3 regions of the Pelagibaculum spongiae genome follow, and region 3 is predicted to be linked to each of the others. Evidence: predicted binding sites of a transcription regulator. Region 3 holds the regulator's gene; each other region holds the start of a gene.
The links. The regulator LexA, encoded in region 3, represses DNA repair genes until DNA is damaged. The targets are predictions, from matches to a motif close to TACTGTNTANNTANACAGTA.

Region 1 (8,331 bases), on a different contig from region 3:
GGCCAAAGCGTATAAAGCAGGTGGCTTGAAGATGCGTTTGTTCAAAAAAGCCATGGCTGATGGTTTGCTGCAGCTGGAGCATAAGCGCAAGGGTACTGTGGATAAAAAGCTTAATTTCAGATGTAAAATTTGGGACAAGCTAGTTTTTCAAAAAGTCCGACAAGCGCTTGGTGGCCGATTGAGAATGGTGCCATGTGGTGGTGCTCGATTGGACCCTGAAGTGCAATCATTCTTTATGGTGCTCGGTATTCCGGTAAAAATTGGTTATGGCTTGACGGAAACCCTAGCGACCGTTTGCTGTACCGATGACGGTAACTGGGAATCTGGTCATGTTGGTTTCCCATTGCCGGGAATAGACGTTCGTATCGGCGAAAATGACGAAATTATTGTTCGTGGCGGCAATGTAATGCGCGGCTATTTCAAGCGTAAAAATGCCACCGATGAAGTGATGAAGAATGACTGGTTCCATACCGGCGATTGCGGTTATTTCGACAAGCAGGGTCGATTGGTGTTAACCGATCGCATCAAGGAATTGATGAAAACTTCCGGCGGCAAATACATTGCACCGCAGCGTATTGAAGGTCAGGTTGCCCGTGGTGATCTGATCGAACAGGTGGCGATTATTGCCGAAGCGAGAAATTTTGTTTCTGCATTAATAGTACCGGCATGGGATTCGTTGGAAGATTACGCCAAGAGCGTTAATATCAAATATCATGATCGGCTAGAATTGCTAAAACATACTCATATTATGGATGTGATGGAGCAGCGATTAGAAGAGCTGCAAAAAGGTTTGGCGCGTTTTGAGAAAATTCGTAAATTCACCTTGGTTCCGCATGAGTTTTCAATTGAATTGGGTGAAATTACCCCAACGCTAAAACTTCGCCGTAAAGTGATCATGAAAAAATTCCGTAAGGAAATTGAGGCAATGTACGAAGGCGTTCGCTTTGATAGCAAGAGTAAAGATAAGACTAAAAACAAAACCGACCCAGATTTAGAGTAACGCTTAGCCAAAACTGAACGATAAATATTTGTACATATTATCGATCAATAATGAAAGCGCGGTTTACACTAAAAGGTGGAAGTGAAAACTAAAACTTTTACAATGTGTTATCTGGCGTTTAGATAATTAGCCCTATTTTTTTGGAGAAAGCCATGGATGGCGATCCAAGACAGGCATCAATCAGCCTGCCTGTTTTTCGTGCACTCACCGATAGTGCACCCTCTGTATGGCGTGAAGCATTGGAGCAAGCAATGTTGGCGCAACTCGATTCAATCATCATGGTACAAGATGCTTGGTCGGTTCTGACAGAAAACACGCCTTCAATTAATCAAAAACGTTGTTTTATAAGTAGCTTGTGGCGTGGCCAAGTATTTTCCTTGCACCTACCTGTTTTGTGCAAAAGAATTGAACAACAAATTCCGCTGGTAGATCAAAGCCAACAAAATCTACTGGAACAAGGGTTGCAGCTTTTAAGCCAGCTGGCAGTTCCGGTAAAACAAAAAACACCGCATCATAACTTTAATGAATTTGCATCAGCTTACTGTGGCGACCAAGTGTGGCAGTTGCCGCGCTATAGCACCGATGCTTCTGGGTTATTTGAATCATGGGGTGCGGGTAAGTTAGATATTTCACCATTAATAGAAGCGATGATGCTGACAGCCATGAATGAGTTGTGGAGCTTTGGTGAAAAAAGTTTTGCTGAACCCTTAATCTTCAAAGAAGCGGTTTTTAATGAAAAACTTACTGACGACTCGTCGAATGCTGAAAATCAGCAACTTCGATTGCCGCATCAATGGTTTGAACATTCCGCCGCCACTAATTTTCAATTAGCGATTGAAGCACTGCAATTAATTGCCAAGGCTTTGGATTGGCAGCCGGATGAAGAAGCGCTGAAGAAGCTTTGCCAAGGTTATATTCGCCGCAAGGCTGCGATTATGGCTTCGTTAATGGAAATGCTGCTACAACCACCAGAGTGGCTGGAACTGCAATTGGCCAAGCGTGCTTAATCCCAATTGAGCAGCTGACGAATTCTTCGGTGTAATTAAGGTATCGCTACGACTTAATCAGACATATTGAGGTGGCTTAGGTATAGATTTACAGTGATAGCGCTATAATGTGCGTCTTCTGAAGATGTAGATTGGCTTATGTTGAAGTTTCCTAAGATTGCCTTGGCTGTCGCTGTTGTAACAGCCACCGTCATGCTCACCAGTTGTGCTACCTCGCCTACCGGCAGAAAACAGTTCAAACTCTATTCCTCCCAGCAGCTGGCCGAGATCGCCACGGCGCAGTTCAGGCAGATGAAACAGCAACAGCCAATCAACAACGCTGCTAAAGATAACCAATATGTACAATGCATCGCCGATAAGTTGATTGCTCAATTACCACTGCCTTGGAGTCGCCAATCGTGGGAGGTGGTGGTTTTTGAATCAGACGATGTGAATGCTTTTGCCATGCCCGGTAATAAAATTGGCGTTTATGATGGCATGATCAACCTAGCAGAAAACCAACATCAACTGGCTGCGGTAATTGGCCATGAATTGGCGCATGTGCTGGCAGATCATTCCAATGAGCGCTTATCTTCACAAAGTTTGATTGGCTTTGGGGTAAAAATTGCCGAAAAGCAGGGCGGCAAGAGTCTCGCGCAAGGCGTTGGCACGGCGGCTAACTTATTAATTGCACTGCCGTATAGCCGGGTTAATGAAACCGAAGCAGATATTATTGGCTTGGATATTATGGCTAAAGCGGGTTTCCAGCCGCAACAAAGTGTTCGTTTATGGCAATTGATGTCGCAAAAATCCGGTGGAAAATCGGTGCCTGAATTGTTATCAACGCACCCGACCGATAAAAGTCGTATTGCTGATTTGCAAAAGCAAATGAATCAAGCAACAGCGCTTTATCGCCAAGCGAAAACCCAAGGTTATGCACCACATTGCAAAAAACCGTAGAAAACCGAATCAAAAAACCAAATTAAATAAATTTTTGTCAGTTATTAATTGGTTAAGTCAGCATTGAATGATAACTGGCTTATCTTATTGCAATGACAAAACAGAATTAGCTATTTAGACTGGCCGAATAAGTCGTTTCAAGGCTGCCAGTCCAGAGGAAAGATAATGCCTAAAGCATGCGATATAAAGCGCGGTGAAGTGGTTGATATTAATGGTCAGCCTTGTCAGTTAAAAGATATTACAGTGCACAGCCCATCAGCACGTGGCGCAGCAACTCTTTATAAGTGTCGTTTTACTGATCTGTTAAAAAAGCAAAAAGTCGATCAAACCTTCACCGGTGATGATTTTCTAAAGCCGATCGACACATCAAAAAAGCCGGTGCAGTTTTTATATAAAGAAGACGCCAGCTATGTATTGATGGACTTAGAAAGCTACGAGCAGTTTTATCTCGACGCTGAAGTACTGGGCGACCAGGCGCAGTGGTTGTCTGACACATTAGAAGGTATGTTCGGCTTATTAATTGAAGATCAACTAGTATCCATTGAGCTACCTAACTCGCTGGTGTTGGAAATTGTCGAAACTCCGCCAGCCATGAAAGGCTCCAGTCAGAATAAGCGCACCAAACCTGCTACGTTGGAAAATGGTGCTGTGGTTCAGGTGCCGGAATATATTTCAACCGGCGAGAAGATTAACGTCAATCCAGAGCTGCAGACGTTCTTGTCGAGAGCTTAGTGGGTTGATAAATTTCACATTGTAGATTTGATGAGTGTTAACGAAATCAGATATCTGGCAATAAATACCAAGGTGTCTGATTGCGCCTTTGGCTTATCAAACCTACATGTGTTGAGCTTTTGGGCAGGTTAATCATTCAAACCAAGTGCTGCGACTAAAGCTAATTTCGGTACTTTATCTTCTGCGTTTAGCCTGTCTTTTTTGATATTGCTGGCACAAATTAAAAATCATCTGGGGGGTCCATACCAAATGATGCCGATTGCCAAAACTAGTATGTTGATCAATGCCACCGGCACGTAGCACCCTAGCAACAATTGTTGAGCAGTTTTTACGTAACGTTCGGTAGTGTGCATCAGGTTTGGTTCGAATGCTGGCCCATTCTTCAATCATGGCTCGACAGTTCAAGCCAGACAGATTGTATGACCAAGGCTTTAAGAATTGTTTCGAAGCGCCTGCACCATGTTTAAAATGAAACATGTTTTTTAGAAATTTAAGGACTTGTTGATCCACTTGATCATCGTAATCCCATTCGGAGCACTCTAAACCTAAAAATCGATGGGCATAATTACCGTGTACAAGGCTTTCTATAACTTGTGGGTTATTTTGATCCAGCGATAGTAGCCTCCATTGTTCCTGGTGACTTATTTGCCCTAAAGAAACACGCTCACTTCTGTTATCTTCCATTAGTGAGATGTTCTTTTGGGCACCAAATTTCTTACCAGGTAAAATACTACTTTTTCCTGCATGGCCATCAGGCCACCAGCTGACATAGTTATGTAGTCGAGCGCTTTCATCATTTTCTAAAATTTGCATTGCTGCATGGCCGTAACTACCAATGTTTCCAAATAAATCACGCGTTTTATTAAATTGATCATAAGGCAACCAGACATAAACGGTTGCGGAAATTTGTTCTCTCGACATCGCCAACCTACAAAATTTTTATAATGATAAGGGGTATCATCAATGAAATTTTGTCGATTAGTTTTCGATTTAAAGATCTATGGCTAGATTGGCTAGATTAGCGAGCCTGTGTTTGTTTACAGTGATCGTTGGTTGGCGGTCACGCTGCTTCTATATAACAGCGAAGAGCTTTTAAATGTCTGATCACCCTCGAAAGATTATCCACTGCGATTGCGACTGCTTTTTTGCAGCGGTTGAGATTCGCGATAATCCTGAGCTACGTGCTTTGCCGGTGGCAATTGGCGGCAGTTCGGATCGGCGTGGGGTGATTTCGACCTGTAACTATGTAGCGAGAAAGTTTGGTATTCGTTCGGCAATGAATAGTGCCAAAGCGTTACAGCTGTGCCCGGATCTGATTATATTGCCGGGCAATATGGATAAGTACCGTGAAGCTTCGGTAAAGATTAACCGTATTTTTGAAGACTACACCGACTTAGTTGAACCCCTCTCTTTAGATGAAGCATTTCTCGATGTCAGCGAAAGCAATGCTTGCCACGGCAGCGCGACTTTAATCGCAGAAGAAATTCGCGCCCGAGTGCGTAAAGAAGTTGGCATTACAATTTCTGCCGGAGTAGCGCCGAATAAGTTTGTGGCCAAGGTGGCTTCTGACTGGAATAAGCCCGATGGCTTGTGTGTAGTGACCCCGGAAAAAGTCGATGCCTTTGTTAAGCAGCTTCCAATCGAGCGGATTTTCGGCGTCGGTAAAGTAACTGCTGGCAAATTGCATGCGATGGGCATTCTCAATTGCGGCGACCTGCGTGATTTTGAGCTGCCGGTGTTAACGGAGCGGTTCGGCCGATTTGGCTCACGACTACACCAATTGTGCCGCGGGATTGATGATCGACCGGTGCAAATTAGCCGGATTCATAAGTCGGTTAGCATTGAGCACACTTACCCCATTGATCTTTTAGGCGTTGAAAACTGTCTAGACCAATTGCCCGAACTATTAGAGCAATTGCACCGACGGTTGCGGCGATATCTAGAAAAAGACAGTGGCTATAAAATCAAAGGTCGCTTTGCCAAAGTACGTTTTAACGACTTCACCACCACCACGATTGAAAACCAGCTGCAAGAAGGCGAGCTTAAGCAATACCAGGTGTTAATTCGCCAAGGGCATGCTCGGGGTGAAAAACCGGTACGTTTGTTAGGCATTGGTGTGAGATTGGATGTTGATGATCAGCAAGCGCCCGAGCAGCTGACGTTGTTCACCTAGGTTGGATAAGCGTAGCGCCATCCGACGTCGTTATTCTCAGAAGGTTCTGATGCTTTTCTACGGATACAGGTGCTATTCGATGTTTTTCCTGCCAGAACCCTCTCTATAGAGAAAGATTCAAATTATCGGTAAGTTTATTGATCTTGAAAATCATCCGCTTAGCCTAAGAGGGGCTAAAACCCTCGGATTTTTTCATCTGAAGGGGTGACACGGCTTAGTGGATCTGTATAATGCGCCAGCGTTCCGGGTGATTAGCTCAGCTGGTAGAGCGTCGCCCTTACAAGGCGAATGTCGGGAGTTCGATCCTCTCATCACCCACCAAAGATTCTGGAGCGGTAGTTCAGTTGGTTAGAATACCGGCCTGTCACGCCGGGGGTCGCGGGTTCGAGTCCCGTCCGCTCCGCCATTATTACGGTGCATCTCTGTGACAAGAGATAGACAATGCATCGCTTACTGCTAAGGCAGTATAAAAGTGCTTCGGCAACATGTGAAAACATGTTTCCGGGTGATTAGCTCAGCTGGTAGAGCGTCGCCCTTACAAGGCGAATGTCGGGAGTTCGATCCTCTCATCACCCACCAATTTGGAGCGGTAGTTCAGTTGGTTAGAATACCGGCCTGTCACGCCGGGGGTCGCGGGTTCGAGTCCCGTCCGCTCCGCCATTATTACGGTGCATCTCTGTGACAAGAGATAGACAATGCATCGCTTGCGACTGATTATTCAGTGCGCATAAACGTAGTGCTTCGGCAATATGTTAATACATATTTCCGGGTGATTAGCTCAGCTGGTAGAGCGTCGCCCTTACAAGGCGAATGTCGGGAGTTCGATCCTCTCATCACCCACCAAATTGGAGCGGTAGTTCAGTTGGTTAGAATACCGGCCTGTCACGCCGGGGGTCGCGGGTTCGAGTCCCGTCCGCTCCGCCATCATTAAACCCATTAGGCTTGCCTAGTGGGTTTTTTGTTATGTGCGCTAGAAAAACTTCTTCGAAAACGTTCAAAAAATCCAAAGTATCAGCCTCGATATTAATTTCGGGTGTCTTGTCGTTATCCTTTGCGTTGATTGATTGCCCGCGCAGGTTGTACGGAACAGCCGTAGGCGTGACCTACAACTTGACCATATTGCAATTGATTCCAATGGTTTAATCAAATCACAATGACCTAATCGACACATTGCTTGCTGGGCATTTGTCGCGATCCCCGAAAGTTGTAGGTCGCCGTAAGCTCCGTACAACCTACATAGGCAAGCAATAAATGGCGGAATTAATGAAACCATAATGACCGAATCGAGATATTGGTTGCTGGGCATTCACCGCGATCCTTGAAAGTTTTAGGTCGCCGTAAGCTCCGTACAACCTTGCGCGGACAAGCAATTAATACCGGCATTCGTTTTTCAGGTGTGCGGAACGGCTTTGGGCTGATAAGATTTTGTTGATGGTAATTCTTATCGATTTTGTCGGTTGAAGCTGGCACCGCTGCGCTATTTTGTGAATAATGGCGACGAATAATAACCAAGTAGGAAACTCAAGTAATGACCATTGGCTCTTGGGAACCAGAAACACAGACTGAAAGCGGCTCAATGTCGATCGATGCTGCAGATTTACAGCTTTTTATCTCACTGGTAGAAAAAGGCCAGTTAGATCAATTGCCAGGTGTTGTTCCTGAAGCGGTTCAGCAAAAAGCAGCCATGATGAAGCTGCCAAAAGATCAATGGCTAACTGCGCTGGCGCCTTTTTCGGACCTGCAGCTGCAGCAGTTGATGGAGTTTTTTACCCTTGCTGAAGAAAAAATTAGTGGCTGGGATGCAGGTGAGAAAAACCCATGCATCTGGGCTGGCAAATTATTGAAAAAGCGCGGCGCATTTCCGGATAAAGAAGAAGTAGCTCGCTTGAAATCTCTGACACGCAACTGGTTTATTCCTTACGGAAACCCGCTTGGTTAGTCGCTGATTGTATGTAGCCCCTGCGCCCAGTTTTGCTGTGCTTGAGGCTCTGACAACTTGTGATGTCAAAGAATACAAACGGCCTTGCCAATTCTGGCAAGGCCGTTTATTTTAGGTGAATCCATAACAGGTTATATAACTGATGATTGATGTATTTAGATAGCTAAGAGTTATCAGTGAAGCCTTGTTTAACACGCTTTTTAAGTAGGTGAGATCAACCAGTGGATTGGATTAGAACGCTAGAAAGTTTGTCGTTAGGTAGTCGGCTAAAGCGGTTGAGTGATCAGCTGATGCAAGATGTTGCTGATATCTACAAGCAACAAGGGCTGGATTTGAATCCAACCTGTTTTCCATTGCTGCAGCTGTTGGTCAAACAGAGTGATAATAACTGCATGATAGGCGTCTCTGAGGCGGCTAAACAACTGGGGGTTACTCAGCCAGCGATTAGTCGAATGGTTGGCAAGCTGGAAAAAGACGGCTGGTTGCAGCGGCAAAAAGATCCGCAAGATGATCGGCGACAGCTACTAGTCGCTACCGAGAA
Region 2 (8,331 bases), on a different contig from region 3:
CCGATTTGGATAAGTTGATCATCGAATTGCACACCAATGGCACCATCGATCCAGAAGATGCTATTCGTCGTGCAGCTACGATTTTACAAGAGCAGCTGACTCACTTTGTTGAACTGAAGAGTGAAACTCATGTTGAGCCTGAGCGCGAAGAGCCGGAAGTTGATCCGATTCTACTGCGTCCAGTTGATGACCTTGAGTTGACCGTACGTTCGGCTAACTGTCTGAAAGCTGAAAATATCTACTACATCGGCGACCTGATTCAGCGCACCGAGGTTGAGCTACTGAAGACCCCTAACTTGGGTAAGAAGTCTCTCACCGAGATTAAAGATGTGCTGGCCTCTCGTGGTTTGACTCTGGGCATGCGCCTAGAGAACTGGCCACCAAAAGGTATGGTCGACAAAGAGTCAGCTTGATCTTGTATCAAGCTGCTGACTTGAAGGAATTCGAAGATGCGCCATCGTAAAAGCGGTCGCCAGTTAAACCGCAACAGCAGTCATCGCAAGGCGATGTTCCGCAACATGTCAGCTTCTTTGTTTGAGCATGAAGTCATCAAGACTACTCTGCCTAAAGCAAAAGAACTGCGTCGTGTTGCTGAGCCGCTGATCACTCTTGCAAAGAGTGATAGCGTTGCAAACCGCCGCTTAGCATTTGCCCGTCTGCGCGATAAAGCAGCAGTTGGTAAATTGTTCAGCGATCTGGGCCCTCATTACATGAGCCGTCCAGGTGGATACATCCGCATTCTGAAGTGTGGCTACCGTAAAGCTGACTCAGCGCCAATGGCGTTTGTACAGCTGGTAGATCGCCCAGTTGCTGGTGAAGTTGAAGCAGAATCTGCAGAAGCATAATTCTGGTTCAACAATAAAAAAGCCGCGTTAATCGCGGTTTTTTTATGCCTGAAGAAAAGATTCCGTTTTAAAAAATTGGCTGGGGTCAATTTTTTAGCTCTTTTTTATATTTGTTATTGGCCAATCCGGCCAGGCCGCTGATGAAAAAACTCTCTCTCCGACTGCAAACCATTTTTGAGCTTGTTCCATTCGGTTACGATGTAATTTGGGATCTTTGCTGTGACCATGGTTATCTTGGATTAATGCTTGCAAAAGAAAAAATTTCCGAGCAAGTTTTTCTAATTGATTGCGTTCCGAGCATTATTGAAAACCTGCAAGCAAGATTAAAAAAATTGCCACAGATAAAAAATGTCGCGCAAGCTGGTTTGCAAGATGCAGGAACAATTCAATTAGTAGAGAAGAAAAAGCAGCTGCTGATCATTTCCGGTGTCGGCGGCTTGGCAACCATCGAATTGCTGCAGCAAATTTTTTCTAACAATCCCAGCCAAGAAAAACCAGATCTATTGTTATCACCCAAGCATCACTTATTTGCAGTGCGAAAATTTTTGATTAGCCAAGGTTATCAACTGATCAATGAAACGCTGAGTTTTGAAAATAGCCGAAGCTATGAAAATTTGCTGGTGAGTCAGGATGGAGAATTGCCGCTGGTTGATACTGGCTCAATCCAATGGAATATTGATGATAGCCAACATCTAGATTACTTGAACATTCAGATTGAGCACAATCGAAGAAAGCAAGCGCATGCTATTGTAGAAAAATATTGCGCTTTGCAAGTTAGCCTTGACTGATTGATATTCGAGACGGTTTAATTAATTAATTAGTTCTTTTGACTATGATTGACAAAGTGCTTACATCTTGAGGTATCTAATTTGGATTTCTTTTGTCCAGTTTGCTACGAAACGATTGGTAGGTATAGAATTAAGCAGAGAGCTGCAATTTCAGGGTCGATTTCCGGTAGAGAAGAGCAGGCTGAAATCGTATCAAATACAGAGAACAATTTAGATATTCCTGCAGCGATTGTTGAGGTTTGGACTTATCTACAATTTGAAACAGACTCTAAGGTGATGAGACTAGAACCTGAAGTGTCAGATGTTGATCAAGCGCTCGGTATATTTTCTTGTGGGCATATATTTCATTTCGATTGTGCTATCAGCTCGATTGGATTAAATAGCGAAAATTCATTGCATTACAGGTTTTCAGTGACTAGGGGTGGCTGTCCCTATTGTCGTAATGAATCCGCTTTATTTTTCAATCCGTCATTCTTTTTTAAACAGGATTCACTCGTTGCATCACAATTTAAAAAATATTTATTTGAATCAATATTGCAGCGTCGAGTTTTACACCAGTGGAAGCTACATGTTAAAAAGAAGCGTGCTATTAGGTCAATTCTTCAGCTTCGAGACAAGTGTGATAATTTATTTATGCCACAAAATCAGTTGAATACCATGCTTTTTGTTTCTCAGGCAGCGGTGCCAGTAGTGGTATTTATTTTAGTTGGGAAATCTATAGTTGATAATATTTCTGCAGTAATCAGAATTTCACTTTCAGGAAGCTAGCAGGGTTAACTGTGAGTAGTTAATACCATAGTGCTGGAAAAGTATCGTTTAATTGATCCTTGTCTTTGAAAATTACCCAGCGATACCAAGCATTGTTGATACCGTCTGGATAATTGAATTCTTTTAAAGCGATTTTAAAGATTAAATTATTTTTTGCGAATCTTTGCTTGTAAGCCTTTCAAGAATAAACGTAGTACTTGGTTTTTCATTACTCGATAATGCTTGTGCTCAGGTTTTCTGAAAAAAGCACTTAGTTCATGCTTGCTCAGAGTGAACTCTTCCGATGCCAGCGTTTCTAAAATATCAATATCGGTATAATTAAGCGCAATTTTCAATTTACGCATAATAATGTTTTTAGTTAGTTTTTCTTCAACAATTGGCTTTTTGCCTTCCTGCTTTCCACGATGTTCATTGATAAAACCGTTAAGGAAGTGCGCCAGCTCGATATCCATGCAAGGCTCGAAGTCAGCATGGTCATCTTTCTTCAGCCAGTTGCTTAGAGTTTCACGAGAAACAGCCGATTCGCCGGATTTGAAAATCGCGATCATCTTGTCATCGCCATAGTCATAGATATAGCGGATACGGCGGAGTACATCGTTATTAGTCACGGGCATTACCTAAAATTGAAGGGAGTTGGTGTAAAGGTCGGCAGCGATTTTAACATGAATGTTGATCGGTTGTGCCGGGATGAGTTGCATGCAGCAGAACAAACTAGGGCACAACCGAAAGAAATTTTAGCGTAAGTGATGACGATTGTTCTGCTTCTTACTATTTTCAGGAGGCTCTGGATCAGGGTACTTCTCATCAATTGTTTTCAATGAGCGTAAAAATAAACCCAAGCCACCAAAAGACAGTAGTAAAATGGTGATCAGTTCAAAGCCCGTCATACTGCGGAATGAGAACTTGATTGAAGCGATAACACCAAAAATCAACGCAGTCAGCGAACCTAAAGTCAGTAACCAACCAATAAACTTGCGGCTATCGTAGAACAGAAAAGCAATACCAAAGATAAACGGAATCATCACCATGCCGCTGGTCACGCCAAACTGGCTACCAAAAGCACCAAAACCATACAATCGAGAACCCAGGCCAAAGCTGGACGTAACATTAATCGCATTTAGCAGCATATAACCGCCGCCACACAACATCACTAAGCCAAGAAAAAACTGACCGATTCCGCCTGATGTTCCACCTGCGCCTCTCATATTCTCTCCGCTGTTAGCTCAATCAATTGGCGTATTCAAAGTAGCTTGTTTTGACATTATATGTCAAAGGTTCTTGTCGATTCTTAGTCTAAAGTAATGGGGCGCATATTTTAGGGATATAACTATGTCAAAATCATGGTCACAGCTGCCGCATTGGATGCAGTGGCTGCTTTACTTTCCAGCAGTAATAATTGCCTCTTTCCTGATTTCATCTTTAGCCACATTACTTATACCCAGCAAGGTATTGTTTCTTTCATATGGAAACCATATTGTTATGTTTGTATATTATTTGGTTTTTTCTATCGTTTTCGTTTGGCTTTCTTTTAGTCTTGCACCTAAGAATAAGATGCTATTTTCATTGGTAATGTTCTTATTGTTTTCTGCCTACATTTTAATATCTGATTTTGAATTAGTATTTTCAAGACCGGGAGAAGAGTTCGATTATTCTTTAGTGGTTTTGTATAACTGCATTTGGTTTTTTGTATCGATTTCCATGTTGTATTTTTTGAATAAAAAAAGCGCGATTTAATCGCGCCTTTTTATTTCGTCATTAAAAGCTATTTCAACATTGGCTTTAAAAATTTACCAGTATAGGATTTTTTGCTTTTGGCAATGGTGTTTGGTGTGCCGGTGGCGATAATCATGCCGCCGCCGTCTCCGCCTTCTGGGCCAAGGTCGACCACCCAATCAGCAGTTTTCACCACATCCAGATTATGCTCAATCACCACAATGGTATTACCGCGATCACGCAATTTATGTAACACGCCAAGCAGCTGGCGAATATCATGAAAATGCAAGCCAGTGGTGGGTTCATCAAGAATATATAAGGTTTTCCCGGTGTCCCGTTTAGATAGCTCGCGAGATAATTTAATCCGCTGGGCCTCACCGCCAGAAAGAGTGGTCGCGCTTTGACCGAGCTTGATATAAGAAAGCCCAACATCCATTAAGGTTTGTAATTTTCGTGCTAGTGCCGGAATGGCATCAAAGAATTGCCGGGCATCTTCAACCGTCATTTCCAGCACTTCATGAATGCTCTTGCCTTTATAGCGAACTTCCAGCGTTTCCCGGTTATAACGTTTGCCTTTACAGGTGTCGCATGGCACATAAACATCGGGTAAAAAGTGCATTTCAACTTTAATTAAACCGTCGCCCTGGCAAGCTTCGCAGCGGCCACCGCGAACATTAAAACTAAAGCGCCCTAATTTATAACCACGTGAACGGGCTTCCTGACTTTTGGCAAATAATTCACGAATCGGCGTAAATAAACCGGTGTAGGTAGCCGGGTTGGAGCGAGGGGTGCGGCCAATTGGGCTTTGGTCGATATCAACTACCTTGTCTAGCAGTTCTAGCCCGCTAATGCCCTTATTCGGTGCGACTTGCAATGTGGTTGCCCGGTTTAGCTCGATGGCGGCTAACGGATAAAGGGTGTTATTAATTAAGGTCGATTTACCCGAACCAGAAACACCGGTAATGCAGGTCATTAAGCCCAGTGGGATTTTTAGATCGACATTTTTTAAGTTATTGCCGCTGGCACCTTTTAATACTAATTGATGTTTCGGGTCAGCAATGACAAATTCTTTGGGTATTTCTATTTTTTCTTTGCCAGAAAGAAACTTTCCGGTCATCGAGTTTTTATTATTCAAAATATCCGGTAATTTCCCTTCAGCGACAATTTCACCACCATGAACACCAGCGCCGGGGCCAATGTCGACAATATAATCTGCCTGGCGAATCGCATCTTCATCGTGCTCGACCACGATTACGGTATTGCCCAAATCGCGTAAGCGGGTAAGGGTTTTTAATAAGCGTTCGTTGTCTCGCTGGTGTAAACCAATTGAAGGTTCGTCCAGTACATACATCACGCCGACTAGGCCAGCACCAATTTGACTGGCAAGGCGAATTCGTTGTGCTTCACCGCCCGATAAGGTATCAGCGCCGCGATCTAGGGTTAAGTATTCTAGTCCGACATTAACTAAGAATCCGAGTCGTTCATTAATTTCTTTAAGAATTTTATCGGCTATTTCGCCACGCTGCCCGGTTAAATGTAAATTAGCAAAAAAATCACCGGCTTTGCCAATCGGCAATTCGGTAATGTTATGCAATGCTTTTTTCTCGATAAAAACATTGCGAGCTTCAACCCGTAAGCGGCTGCCATCACAATGGTCACAAGAGTGGTTGCTTTGGTATTTACTCAACTCTTCCCGTACCGAGTTAGATTCAGTATCTCGGTAGCGGCGCTCTAAGTTGGGAATGATACCTTCAAATGGATGACAGCGATTAATAATGTCACCACGATCATTTAGATATTTGAATTTAATTTCTTCGCCTTCAGAGCCATAAAGTATTTTTTTCTGAATATCATCTGGCAGGCTGTTAAATGGCTTTTCAACATCAAATTTAAAATGTGTCGCCAGGGCTTTTAGCATTTGGAAATAATAGGTGGTTTTCCGATCCCAGCCGCGAATTGCGCCATCACCTAGCGATAAGCTTGCATCTTGAACCACTCGCGATGGGTCAAAGACTTGTTTTATTCCTAGGCCGTCACAAGTTGGGCAAGCGCCTGCCGGATTGTTAAAAGAGAATAACCTTGGCTCAAGTTCAGTCAGGCTGTAACCACATTTCGGGCAAGAGAAGCGTGCTGAAAATAGCAAATGTTCTTTGCTGTCATCGTCCATAAAGGCGACTTGTAATAAACCATCGGAAAGCTCCAATGCAGTTTCAATAGATTCTGCTAGTCGTATTTCCATGCCCGGCTTAACTTTCAAACGATCGACCACTGCTTCAATGGTGTGCTTGCGTTTTTTATCTAGCGTGACCGGTTCTGCTAGATCAACCACTAAACCATCAATACGGGCGCGAATAAAACCGCGGCTTTGTAGGTCGCGCAGAATATGCTGGTGCTCGCCTTTTCGATCACGAATCACCGGAGCTAGCAGCATAATTTTTTCTCCCTGGGGGAGTTGCATTAGCTGGTCAACCATTTGCGAAATGGTTTGTGCTTTTAGCTCGATGTTATGGTCTGGGCAGCTGGGAATACCGACTCTGGCGTATAACAGCCGTAAATAATCGTAAATCTCGGTAATCGTGCCCACAGTGGAGCGCGGGTTGTGCGAAGTGGATTTTTGCTCAATCGAGATCGCCGGAGACAAACCTTCGATATGGTCAACATCGGGTTTTTCCATCAACGACAAAAACTGGCGTGCGTAGGCCGACAATGATTCGACGTAGCGACGTTGTCCTTCAGCATATAGCGTGTCGAAAGCCAGTGAAGACTTGCCTGAGCCTGACAGGCCGGTGATCACGATTAGCTGATCGCGAGGCAACTCGATATTAATGTTCTTCAGATTGTGGGTGCGTGCGCCGCGAACCAGTATTTTTTCCACTGCGATATCCTGGGGGTGAAGCTCGGGTACTGATTATATATCCAGTAGGCTTAAAATTGAATGCTTAACCGTACATTAGCTATCTGTAATGAGCCCGCTAGTAAGGTTTATTTCTAGCGAGTTCAAGTGCGAAATGTATCAATGTTGGCTTAATTTAATTGTTCAATTAATCGGTTAATTTTAACTGCGCCAAGTCCGGTTGCTTGATTATAACCATAGCAAGCGCCACCAATGTTTGGGTCTAGATCACCATGTATATTGCTGGTTCCCTGTGTCACAGAATAAAAAATATCATCATATAAATAAGAGTTAGCCAGTTGGTATAGCAGAGGATTTAATGCGCCTAATGGCTTTTTGTTTTTTGATATTAATTGCTGATTAACCAGAGATATTGCACCGGCAAAAAATGGTGCAGAGGCACTAGTGCCGCCGTTAGTTAACCAATGACCGCCGTTAAAGTAGATATAACTATTACTTGCGATATAAGCAATGTCAGGAGTGAGACGCTGCTCGCCGGGAAATGCCCCAAGACCTTTCTGCCAATTTGGTCGCTTAAATATTGATGATGGCCCACCGCCGCTACCGTCGTTATTTGTCTTTTGCCATACCGCAACCGATGTGATTTGATCTTGATTGTTGAGTTGAGCTTCTATGCCGCCAACAGAAGTTGTCCATGGTGAAGATGCTGGGTAAACCGCGCCTAACGCAGGAGTAAAGTTTTGGTTGAGATAGCCAAAATCGCCACTGGCTGCGATTAAAGTGCTGCCTGTTACTGCGACTAATTGAGCGTATGACTCGGCTAATGATATTTCGTCAGCAGAATTATCAGATTCTCTAGAACCTTGGCTAATACTAATGACTTGCGGTAAGCCATGTTGAAAATTTACCGGATTAGTTGCTTTGCTTAGCAGCCATACTTGGTCGCCACCACCAACAATGACACCTGTACCAATAAAAGTTAATTCCTCAATCTCAGGTGCAATGGATAATATGGTTTGAATATCTATTTGTGCTTCTATGTTATTGCTAAGTGGTAATCCATAGGGCGTTTCTGTTAATTCTCGATAATCTGCTGTAATGGAAAAACAATCACGGTAAGTGTCGTTGTCTGCCCGAGATGGTATGACTTCACTTAATAAAATGGCAGCACGCATGCCTTGACCTTTAAAACCCTGCTGATGTAATTGATCGATACCAAAAGCAGTCATCATTTGTTTGGGTAAGAAAACGTTATCTGACTGCAAGTTTTTAGCTTCATCGCATGTTGGTTTATTGATGATGCTTTGAAGTTTCGCTGTTGTCGTTATATTGTTTTTTTCTTCATTGCTTGGGTCTGAAAGTA
Region 3 (8,331 bases):
CTGGTTCAGGAAAATTTAAAGCTCTGGAGGCTGCTCCAGGCAGTTATGTAAAGAGACGAATATAAAATGAAAAGGCTGGCCTGCCTGATTTTGATGAGTTTTTTGACAGTGGGTTGTCAGCAAGGGTTGTTGACTCAAGCTGAAGCACAAGCTGCTTATAAAGCTTACGATTATCGGCGGGCTATGCCGTCTTTGGTTAATCATGCTAAAGCAGGCGATGTGATTGCCATGCGTATGCTGGCAAAGGCGTATATGGCAGGTTTAGGTGTTGACTTGAATTTGCAAATTGCCGCCGCTTGGTATTTTAAAGCGGCCAGTATGGGCGACCGACAAGCTCAAGTTGTTTTGGCCGGTTTGTATGAAACCGGTACCGGCGTTGATGTTGATGTCAAGCAATTTCAATATTGGTTAGAACGGGCAGCAGTGCAGGGTGATCAAACCGCTGCGCGAAAGCTATATCAGCTGCTACTCAAACGAAAAGATTCCAAATCTAGAGCACAAGGCTTTGCTTGGCTAAAAGCACTAGCCGAAAATGGCAATATGGCTGCAATGGCCAGATTGTCTGAGCTTCTTGAAAAAAATAAGGATCCGAAGCTGGTTCGAAGCGCCATAAAATGGAAGCTGCGTGCCGCTGAAGCGGGAGATTCTGATTCACAATATCAACTGGCTATTTACTACTCGCAACCTGAAAAAGATAAGCCAAATTATTTTAAGGCTTGGCTGTGGTTTGACCGTGCAGCCAGACAAGGTGATGGCCGTGCATTGGTTGGTCTGGCGGGTTTAATGATTTATGGATTAGGTCGTTCAACCGATCTTTCATCAGCCAATGCTTTGTATTTGTTGGCACTGGAGCGAGGCTATGCCAGAGCGCAGGAAGGTATTTCTCTACTATCTAATCGCTTGACCGATGATCAACAGGAAAAAGCCAAGCAATTACAAGTAATCTACGGTCAACGTTATCCGGTTTCCTGATTGATTTAAGCTTAGCGATTTGAGATAACAGCTCCCTAAGCTGCGCATGCATGCGGCGATTAATTTTTCTGAGGAGTTTATGTCCAAATCAGGATGGCTGGTGCCAGCTTCATTGCTTATCACTTCTATGGCAGCAGCGACTGCCCACGCTGCAGTTTTCAAAGCTGAGCCTTTACAAATTCCTAGCGAATTTAGTGACGTTCAAAAAGGTAACGGTGGCCTTAACTTCCAAGTTAATAGTGTTTTGGTGCAAAACAATCTACCAGATCAGGTGGTTGGGCTAGTTTATGGTGCCGCATCTCGAAATTGTCGAACACGTGATGTACGTTTTAAGTTCACTACAACAGCGGCTTTTTGTGCTCGAGGGCTCAATGGCGTACTCACGACTGACTCTGTTAGAGGGGTTGAGGTTATTGCAGCAGTTCAAGATCCATTAACTGCTGAATCATCAGACCTGTCAATTACTGAAGCAACTAGTGCAGCGACAGGTTATTTTGTAGAAAATGTTGTCAGAGATATTGCCAATACATCAAATGGTATTGAAGTAGTCGGTTATTCTCATTTTGATGTGACAGCAGGTGAATGGCCAACAGGGCAGGCGGTGATTCGCCCGAGCCTAGCAATTAGAAATACTGCTACTCGAACCACTCGGGCGCAATTAAATAACACTGCATTGCCAACTCTTACGAGCTGGGGTAATGAAGATAACATGGCGAATGCGATTAATGCTGGCGGCGTTATTGTGGGTTGGTCTCGTCATTTTGAAGCGGTTGATAGAAGCAGTCTGACTTGTAGTGATGCGGATGATAGTGGTCTGCTTGATGTTTTAAGCAATTGCACGATTACAGATCATCAACGAGCAGTAGTTTACCCCTCAAATAATCGCCAAGCTTTTGATTTAGGTGCTTATCAAACCATCGCGTTTGATGATGTGGATAAATTTTCCTTCGCACTAGATGTCAGTGATGACGGTACTGCACCCGTTGTAGTTGGCAGAGTTGGAGATTTCTCTCGTGCTGAGGGTGATTCAACCATAAGTTGGGCACGAGGCTTCTGGTTTAGAATCACTGATGCTACAGATCCGCAAAATGGCCACGGCACGACCTTTGCCGGTATTGCAGCCGATGGCGATAGCGATAGCGGAATTGTAGCGCCGCTGGTAGATAACGAAGATTACGATACCAGTCTTAGTGCAATAAATACTGGCGGCATTGCCGTAGGATCTTCCCAAGTCTCTGCAACATTGACCGAAGCTATTAGCTTTGATACCTCAAGCCCGAATGAAGCGGCGGTAGGTCTTGGTTATCTTGAAACAGATCTGAGTTCTTCTGCTTCGGCGGTTAGTGACAGCGGTATTATCGGTGGCAACGCGGTTGTGCGTAGAACTTCAGTTTCTACCGGCAGTGAGCGACATGGCTTTTTATATTTTCCTGCTGGCAGTGATGTAGTTAATACCGATTCAGTGGAAATCATGCTCGATGCATCGAATCTGATCGATTGTAGCCAAGGAATTGTGATTACTGGCATCAATAAAATTGTCGGCGATAGTAGCAATCCAGTGATTTATGCATCCGCTGTGGCAACTGCAGCAGCCGATGACAGCTTACAAGGCAAAGTATTTAGCGTTCGTTTGACCCGTGCAAATGACAACGACCCTACTGCGCCTTCAGCACCTCAAGTGTGTGTCCCGGAGAAGCCGCTAAATGATTCGGGTGGTGGCGCGGCAGGCGGGCTAATGATTTTTGCTGGTTGGTTGGCAGTCTGTTTGAGACGTCGTAAATTTTTAAAATGATGTAACACTCAATAGCTGGCCGGTTTTTTCTACCTCAAGGTTTGGTCTAACTTTAAAAGGCTGCCTTGAGGTAGTTGTATCGGGTAAATGTGGTTTGCCAGCGCTACAACAATAACAAGTGACATTGCTGTACCTAGCTAAACCAAAACGACCTGATGCGTGTTTAATGCCAACCCTGAGGAGGAAATGGAAAGCATGAAGACACATAAGCGGGATCGCACGCAAAGAGCTTGGAGTAAAGGGTATCATGCAGGCTTGGTCGGTATGTCCAAAGAAGCTTGTCCGTATGCTGGGTCAGTCAATGTTCGACACAACTGGATGGTGGGATGGCGACAAGCCAAAGAAAATCTATCTCATGGTTTAGAGTGACGGTGTCACTGTTTAATATTAAAACTTAATTTTTTAACCAAAAAGGCCGCTAGATGCGGCCTTTTTGATTTCTGTGGCTTTGCTTATTCTGTTCTAACTAGCTCGAAGTTTAGCTTGTCAATAAGATCATTTATCCTATCGCTACTAGTAAACCTAAAAAACACCTTCAATCGATTAAGAGAAATCCCGGATCACACCAATTGCGATACCTTCAATCGCAAAAGCGGTTTTAGGGGAAACCTTGATCACATCGAAATCTTTGTTTTCCGGGTGCAGTAAAATTTGCTTGCCGGTTTTTTCAAATCGCTTTACGGTGACATCTTCTTCAATACGAGCGACAACAATTTGGCCATTGAGTGCAGTTTGAGCCTGGCGCACTGCCAATAAGTCACCGTCAAGAATGCCAATGTCTTGCATGCTTAAGCCTTCTACTCGTAATAAAAAATCTGGTTTTGAGCGAAATACTCCAGGGTTTACTTGAATTCTTTGCTCGACATGCTCAGCGGCCAAAATAGGCTGGCCTGCGGCAACCTTGCCTACTAATGGTAAGGTTTCGTCTGGGTCATGTTGGTGATCGCCCAACAATCGAATGCCGCGAGATGTGCCAGCCAACAGTTCGATAGCGCCTTTTTTAGCCAAAGCCTTTAAATGTTCTTCTGCAGCATTGGCAGAACGAAAACCAAAATGTTGGGCAATTTCAACCCGGGTTGGAGGGAAGCCAGTCAGCTGAAGGTTTTGCTTGATTACATCAAGGATTTGCTGCTGCCTGTGAGTTAACTTCAGCATGTTGGTACCTGAGTATTAAAACAGTGCTGTTATTATATTCAGTAGTTGGGTCGAGCGCAAAGTTGTGTTGAGTCTATTTTTATCAAGGGAAGTTTGGGACATGACCCAGCTTTAGCTATAATCGCCCGCTTGCTTGTCACCTGTATTGGCTAATCATAGGCCCGCGGATAATTCATGAAGTACCTGATCAAACTATTTCCAGAGATAACCATTAAAAGTAAACCGGTTCGAAAGCGTTTCATTCAACAGCTGAAAAGCAATTTGAATGTACAGCTCAAGCGAATCGACCCAGAAATCAAAGTCTCTGGTAACTGGGATCGGCTCGATGTTGACGGTGTTGTCGAACAGCATCAGGAAGCCGCAGAGCAGGTGCTTTCTTGCACCCCAGGCATTGGAAGTTTCCTGCGGGTGTTCCCGCATGACTTTGAAACCATCGACGATATCTTGCAGCTTGCATTGCCGCACTATACCGAAGTGCTCAAAGGAAAAACCTTCTGCCTTCGGGTGAAGCGTACTGGTAATCACCACGCTTTTAGCTCCATTGATGTTGAACGCCAAGTAGGTGGTGGTTTAAATCAGTTGACCGAAGCGGTTGGTGTTAAACTGAAAAAACCTGATATTACGATCAAAATGGAAATTGTTGGCCAGCAATGCTTTATGGTTCAGCAGCAGCAGCCAGGTTTGGGTGGTTTCCCGCTGGGTACTCAAGATGCTGTGCTATCGCTGATTTCAGGTGGTTTTGATTCTGGTGTTGCCAGTTATTTGGTTAACCGCCGTGGTTTGCAGACGCATTTTTGCTTTTTCAACCTTGGCGGCCGAGCTCACGAAGTTGGTGTTAAGCAGGTTTCTCATCAATTATGGGAAAAGTACTCTAGTTCGCATCGAGTGAAGTTTGTTTCGGTACCTTTTGAAGGTGTAGTCGCTGAGATTTTAACTCGAGTTGAAAATTCGCAAATGGGTGTGATCCTTAAGCGGATGATGTACCGGGCAGCCAATAAAATTGCAGATCGTTTGAAGCTAGATTGTATAGTGACCGGCGAATCGGTCGCACAAGTGTCCAGCCAAACCTTAGCAAACTTGAATGTGATCGAGAGAGTCTCTGAAAAACTGGTGCTACGCCCATTAGTGACTATGGACAAGCCAGAGATTATCGATATTTCTCGTCAAATCGGCACCCATGATATGGCCAGTCAAATGCCTGAATATTGTGGTGTGATTTCGAAAAAACCAACCACGCGTGCTCGTTTGCCAAAAATTGAAGCTGAAGAAGAACGCTTTGATTTTGCTGTGTTGGATAAGGCAATCGAAGATGCAGTAGTTCAGTCAATCGATAATGTGCTGAAAGATATTGAAGAGCAGCCTGAGGTTGAAGTGAAGCAAAAAGCACTGGCAGGTTCAGTGATTGTTGATATTCGCCACCCAGATGAGATAGAAACCAAGTCATTCGCTAGCTTAGTGAGTGAACCTGGCCAAGGTGAGTTATTGGGTGTTGAATTGTTGGAAATTCCATTTTTCAATATTCAAAACAAGGTCACCGAATTTGATCCGGCCAAGCAATATCTGTTCTATTGTGAAAAAGGCGTAATGAGCCAATTACATGCCTTGCATTTAAAAGAGCAGGGGCATGAAAATGTTCATGTGTTTCGCCCACAGAGCTAATCACTTTTAACATTTGAGTGATTTTAGCCATTGTTTTTTATAGGTCGAAGTGGTTTTCGCTTTGGTTTATCTATTAAGAATTGTTTTTACAGAGCATTTATGAAAAAAATATTTCAGTTAACCCATGAAAAAATTAAATATCCTCGTTTGGTCGAATCAGCTAAGCATGATGTTAAAAAATACCTCAAGCGCGAGCGCAACAAAAAATTACCACCGGATGCAGATTATTGGGGGTTCGCTTGTAAGTTCGGTCATGATAAAGAGCAGGCAAAAGAGATCCATCTTAAGGCAATCAACAAGTGTATCGATGAAGTAGAGTCGTTGGCTCTAGAGTCTTTCTACTTAGAAATTCTGGCGTATCCAGCAGTTCGTGAACCTCGCCAAGAGCATGGTTCTTTTGAAGGCGGCTTTACTGCGCAATCAGAAGATCAAGGCGCTTTTGAAAGTGACGTTGATGCTGAAGATGATAGTCCGGCTGAAGATCAGAATTAATCTGATTTTAATAACTGGTCTGGTAGCAATAAACATTTGCCAGAAAAACCGTAAACTTTCAATTTGCGGTTTTTTTATTTGTTTGCCTCTTCAGTAAAATCGGTGGGTTAGTTTTGGTTCGGGTAGTTTTCCAAGGCTATGATAGAGCGCTATCTCAGTGCATTTATAGCTTTTAAATCCATAAGATTTTCTCACCGTCAGTTTTACCTTGGTATTTAAGCCTTCAATAATCCCACTTGAATAAGCTTTTTTGGCCTTAAACCAGTTCAAGATTAAGTCTCGATGATTTCTTATAGTTTTCGCTACTTTCTTCATTGGTTCTATTTTTGATCGCATGGTTCTATTGCACCAACGATCTAAATAATTACCTGCATGATATGCTGAGGTGTACTGCCAAAAGCCATCAAAGTCTTCTTTTAGTAAATACGCTCTGACACTTTTTAGGTTGTATTTCAATAAGGTGGAAAACTAAATTTTGCAACTAATTTTGCCACCCACAAATTTATCTATGACCAACGCTATTGCCTAAAAATTTTTGATTTCAAATGTGAGTTCACGTCAGCTAACATCAACCAACCACTGAAATGAGTTGGAGTGGATGCTTGTAAAAAGCCTTCCTTTTTTATTATGCCAGCACCTCGTGCCATTCTGTTTGACCCGAAAGCGAACCCATATGTGCATGCCTGTTCAAGATGCGTTAGGCGAGGGTGGTTGTGTGGTGAAGATCCTGCGATTGTGCCTGAGCTTCGAAAAAATTATGATCATCGCCGCCAGTGGATTGTCGATCGAATTGATCTGCTGGCGCGGGCATTCTCAATTGATGTAGCAGCCTATGCCGTGATGAGCAATCACTACCATCTGGTGCTTTATGTTGATGTTGCACGAGCCAATAAATGGAGTGCGCGCCAGGTATTATTGCAATATACCAAAGTGTTCGATGCCGAGCCGTTAGTTAAAAAATACCTCAATTCACAAAAGCGTCGCCTACTTAGCGCAGCTGAAATTCATTATGTTGAAGCCAAAGCTGAAGAATGTCGTAAGCGATTGTATTCAATTAGCTGGTTTATGAAATCGATTAATGAACCACTGGCTCGGTTGGCTAATGCCGAAGACCATTGCAAAGGGCGTTTTTGGGAAGGCCGTTTTAAAGCTCAGGCGCTGCTTGATGAACAAGCATTGCTGACTTGCATGGCGTATGTTGACCTCAATCCTTTGCGAGCGGGCATAGCTAAAACACCAGAAACATCGGATTACACGTCCATTCAAGCAAGAGTCGAAACTGAACTGCCTGAAATAGCATCTAACCAAACTCGTATTAAAAATAATAAGAAATCGATTAAAAACCGGCGCTATGATTATCAGTTTGCTCTATTGAAACCTTTTTCAGATAGCGCTCACCTAAAGAATAAATCCAATGAACCACATGTAAAGCAAAAGCCTTTGCCGTTTTCATTAAATGATTATCTGGAGCTGGTTGATGCTAGTGCCCGAATGGCGAGAAATGATAAAAAATATCACATGGATAGCCAACTGCCTCCTATTTTTGACAGATTAAAAATCGATACCACTGCGGTCTGGTGGGCTAAAATCATGAGCGGCCAAAGTAAGGCGTTATCGAACGTTCGAGCATTTGCCCATGCGATAGGCAGTTATCTAAATATCAGCGCGTTCAAGGCAAGAGTGATGCAACAAACGAAAGTTTGGCGAGCAAATCAACCACCACCAAAAAACTCCAGCTAATACTGTTAATTAAATCTGTGTATTTAACTTGCCGGGCATGCCTGGTGTTTCTGTTGTCTAGGTTTTAGATGGTAAATTGTAACCATTCAGCACAATTTAATATAAAAATCGCTTGACAGGTTTTTTGATATTTTCCCGAATTTAAGCACCTCTTTCAGAATACCACTTAAACGCCGCATTAAACTGCTATTAACACACCTGATTATCAATGTTTTTTGCTCAGAATAGCGCATCAGCATTCCGCTTCTAAAAAGTCGCCACAGTAAGCCTCAGAGACAAAAAAACCACCCTGAAAACCTGTGCGATAATAACCGCATGGACTCAATCGAAATTAATAAAACCATCGCTGAAACCGAGCGATTGTTAGCCAAAAGCAAAAGCTTACCGCCCGAACTGGTGGCGATGGTTCGTATGCTGATGCTCGTCGTTAAGATATTGCTTGATAGCAAAGGGCTAAACAGCAAAAACTCCAGCATTCCGCCATCGGCAGATCCTAATCGAGAAAAGAAATCGCGCGCCAA

Region 1: a site for LexA is predicted at 4,704-4,723, ahead of dinB (DNA polymerase IV). Genes of this name have one in related genera too.
Region 2: a site for LexA is predicted at 7,017-7,036, ahead of uvrA (excinuclease ABC subunit UvrA). Genes of this name have one in related genera too.

Annotation. Positions count from the first base shown of each region.
Region 1 is NZ_QDDL01000014.1:43,470-51,800, forward strand. It holds gene DC094_RS20405 (AMP-dependent synthetase/ligase) at 1-1,000, shown strand, start outside; gene DC094_RS20410 (hypothetical protein) at 1,153-2,007, shown strand; gene DC094_RS20415 (M48 family metallopeptidase) at 2,146-2,946, shown strand; gene efpL (elongation factor P-like protein EfpL) at 3,112-3,678, shown strand; gene DC094_RS20425 (hypothetical protein) at 3,853-4,599, opposite strand; gene dinB (DNA polymerase IV) at 4,775-5,851, shown strand; tRNA gene DC094_RS20435 (tRNA-Val) at 6,097-6,172, shown strand; tRNA gene DC094_RS20440 (tRNA-Asp) at 6,181-6,257, shown strand; tRNA gene DC094_RS20445 (tRNA-Val) at 6,355-6,430, shown strand; tRNA gene DC094_RS20450 (tRNA-Asp) at 6,435-6,511, shown strand; tRNA gene DC094_RS20455 (tRNA-Val) at 6,619-6,694, shown strand; tRNA gene DC094_RS20460 (tRNA-Asp) at 6,699-6,775, shown strand; gene DC094_RS20470 (hypothetical protein) at 7,380-7,790, shown strand; gene DC094_RS20475 (bifunctional helix-turn-helix transcriptional regulator/GNAT family N-acetyltransferase) at 8,012-8,331, shown strand, end outside.
Region 2 is NZ_QDDL01000009.1:148,847-157,177, reverse strand. It holds gene DC094_RS17770 (DNA-directed RNA polymerase subunit alpha) at 1-413, shown strand, start outside; gene rplQ (50S ribosomal protein L17) at 450-845, shown strand; gene DC094_RS17760 (tRNA (adenine(22)-N(1))-methyltransferase TrmK) at 986-1,633, shown strand; gene DC094_RS17755 (E3 ubiquitin protein ligase) at 1,715-2,401, shown strand; gene DC094_RS17750 (YehS family protein) at 2,548-3,009, opposite strand; gene DC094_RS17745 (hypothetical protein) at 3,136-3,606, opposite strand; gene uvrA (excinuclease ABC subunit UvrA) at 4,164-6,989, opposite strand; gene DC094_RS17730 (S53 family peptidase) at 7,139-8,331, opposite strand, start outside.
Region 3 is NZ_QDDL01000003.1:124,396-132,726, reverse strand. It holds gene DC094_RS09505 (PHA/PHB synthase family protein) at 1-65, shown strand, start outside; gene DC094_RS09500 (tetratricopeptide repeat protein) at 67-972, shown strand; gene DC094_RS09495 (hypothetical protein) at 1,052-2,764, shown strand; gene rmf (ribosome modulation factor) at 2,960-3,133, shown strand; gene lexA (transcriptional repressor LexA) at 3,308-3,919, opposite strand; gene thiI (tRNA uracil 4-sulfurtransferase ThiI) at 4,094-5,578, shown strand; gene DC094_RS09475 (DUF6172 family protein) at 5,678-6,070, shown strand; partial or broken gene DC094_RS09470 (transposase) at 6,161-6,529, opposite strand; gene DC094_RS09465 (transposase) at 6,665-7,810, shown strand; gene tnpC (IS66 family transposase) at 8,126-8,331, shown strand, end outside.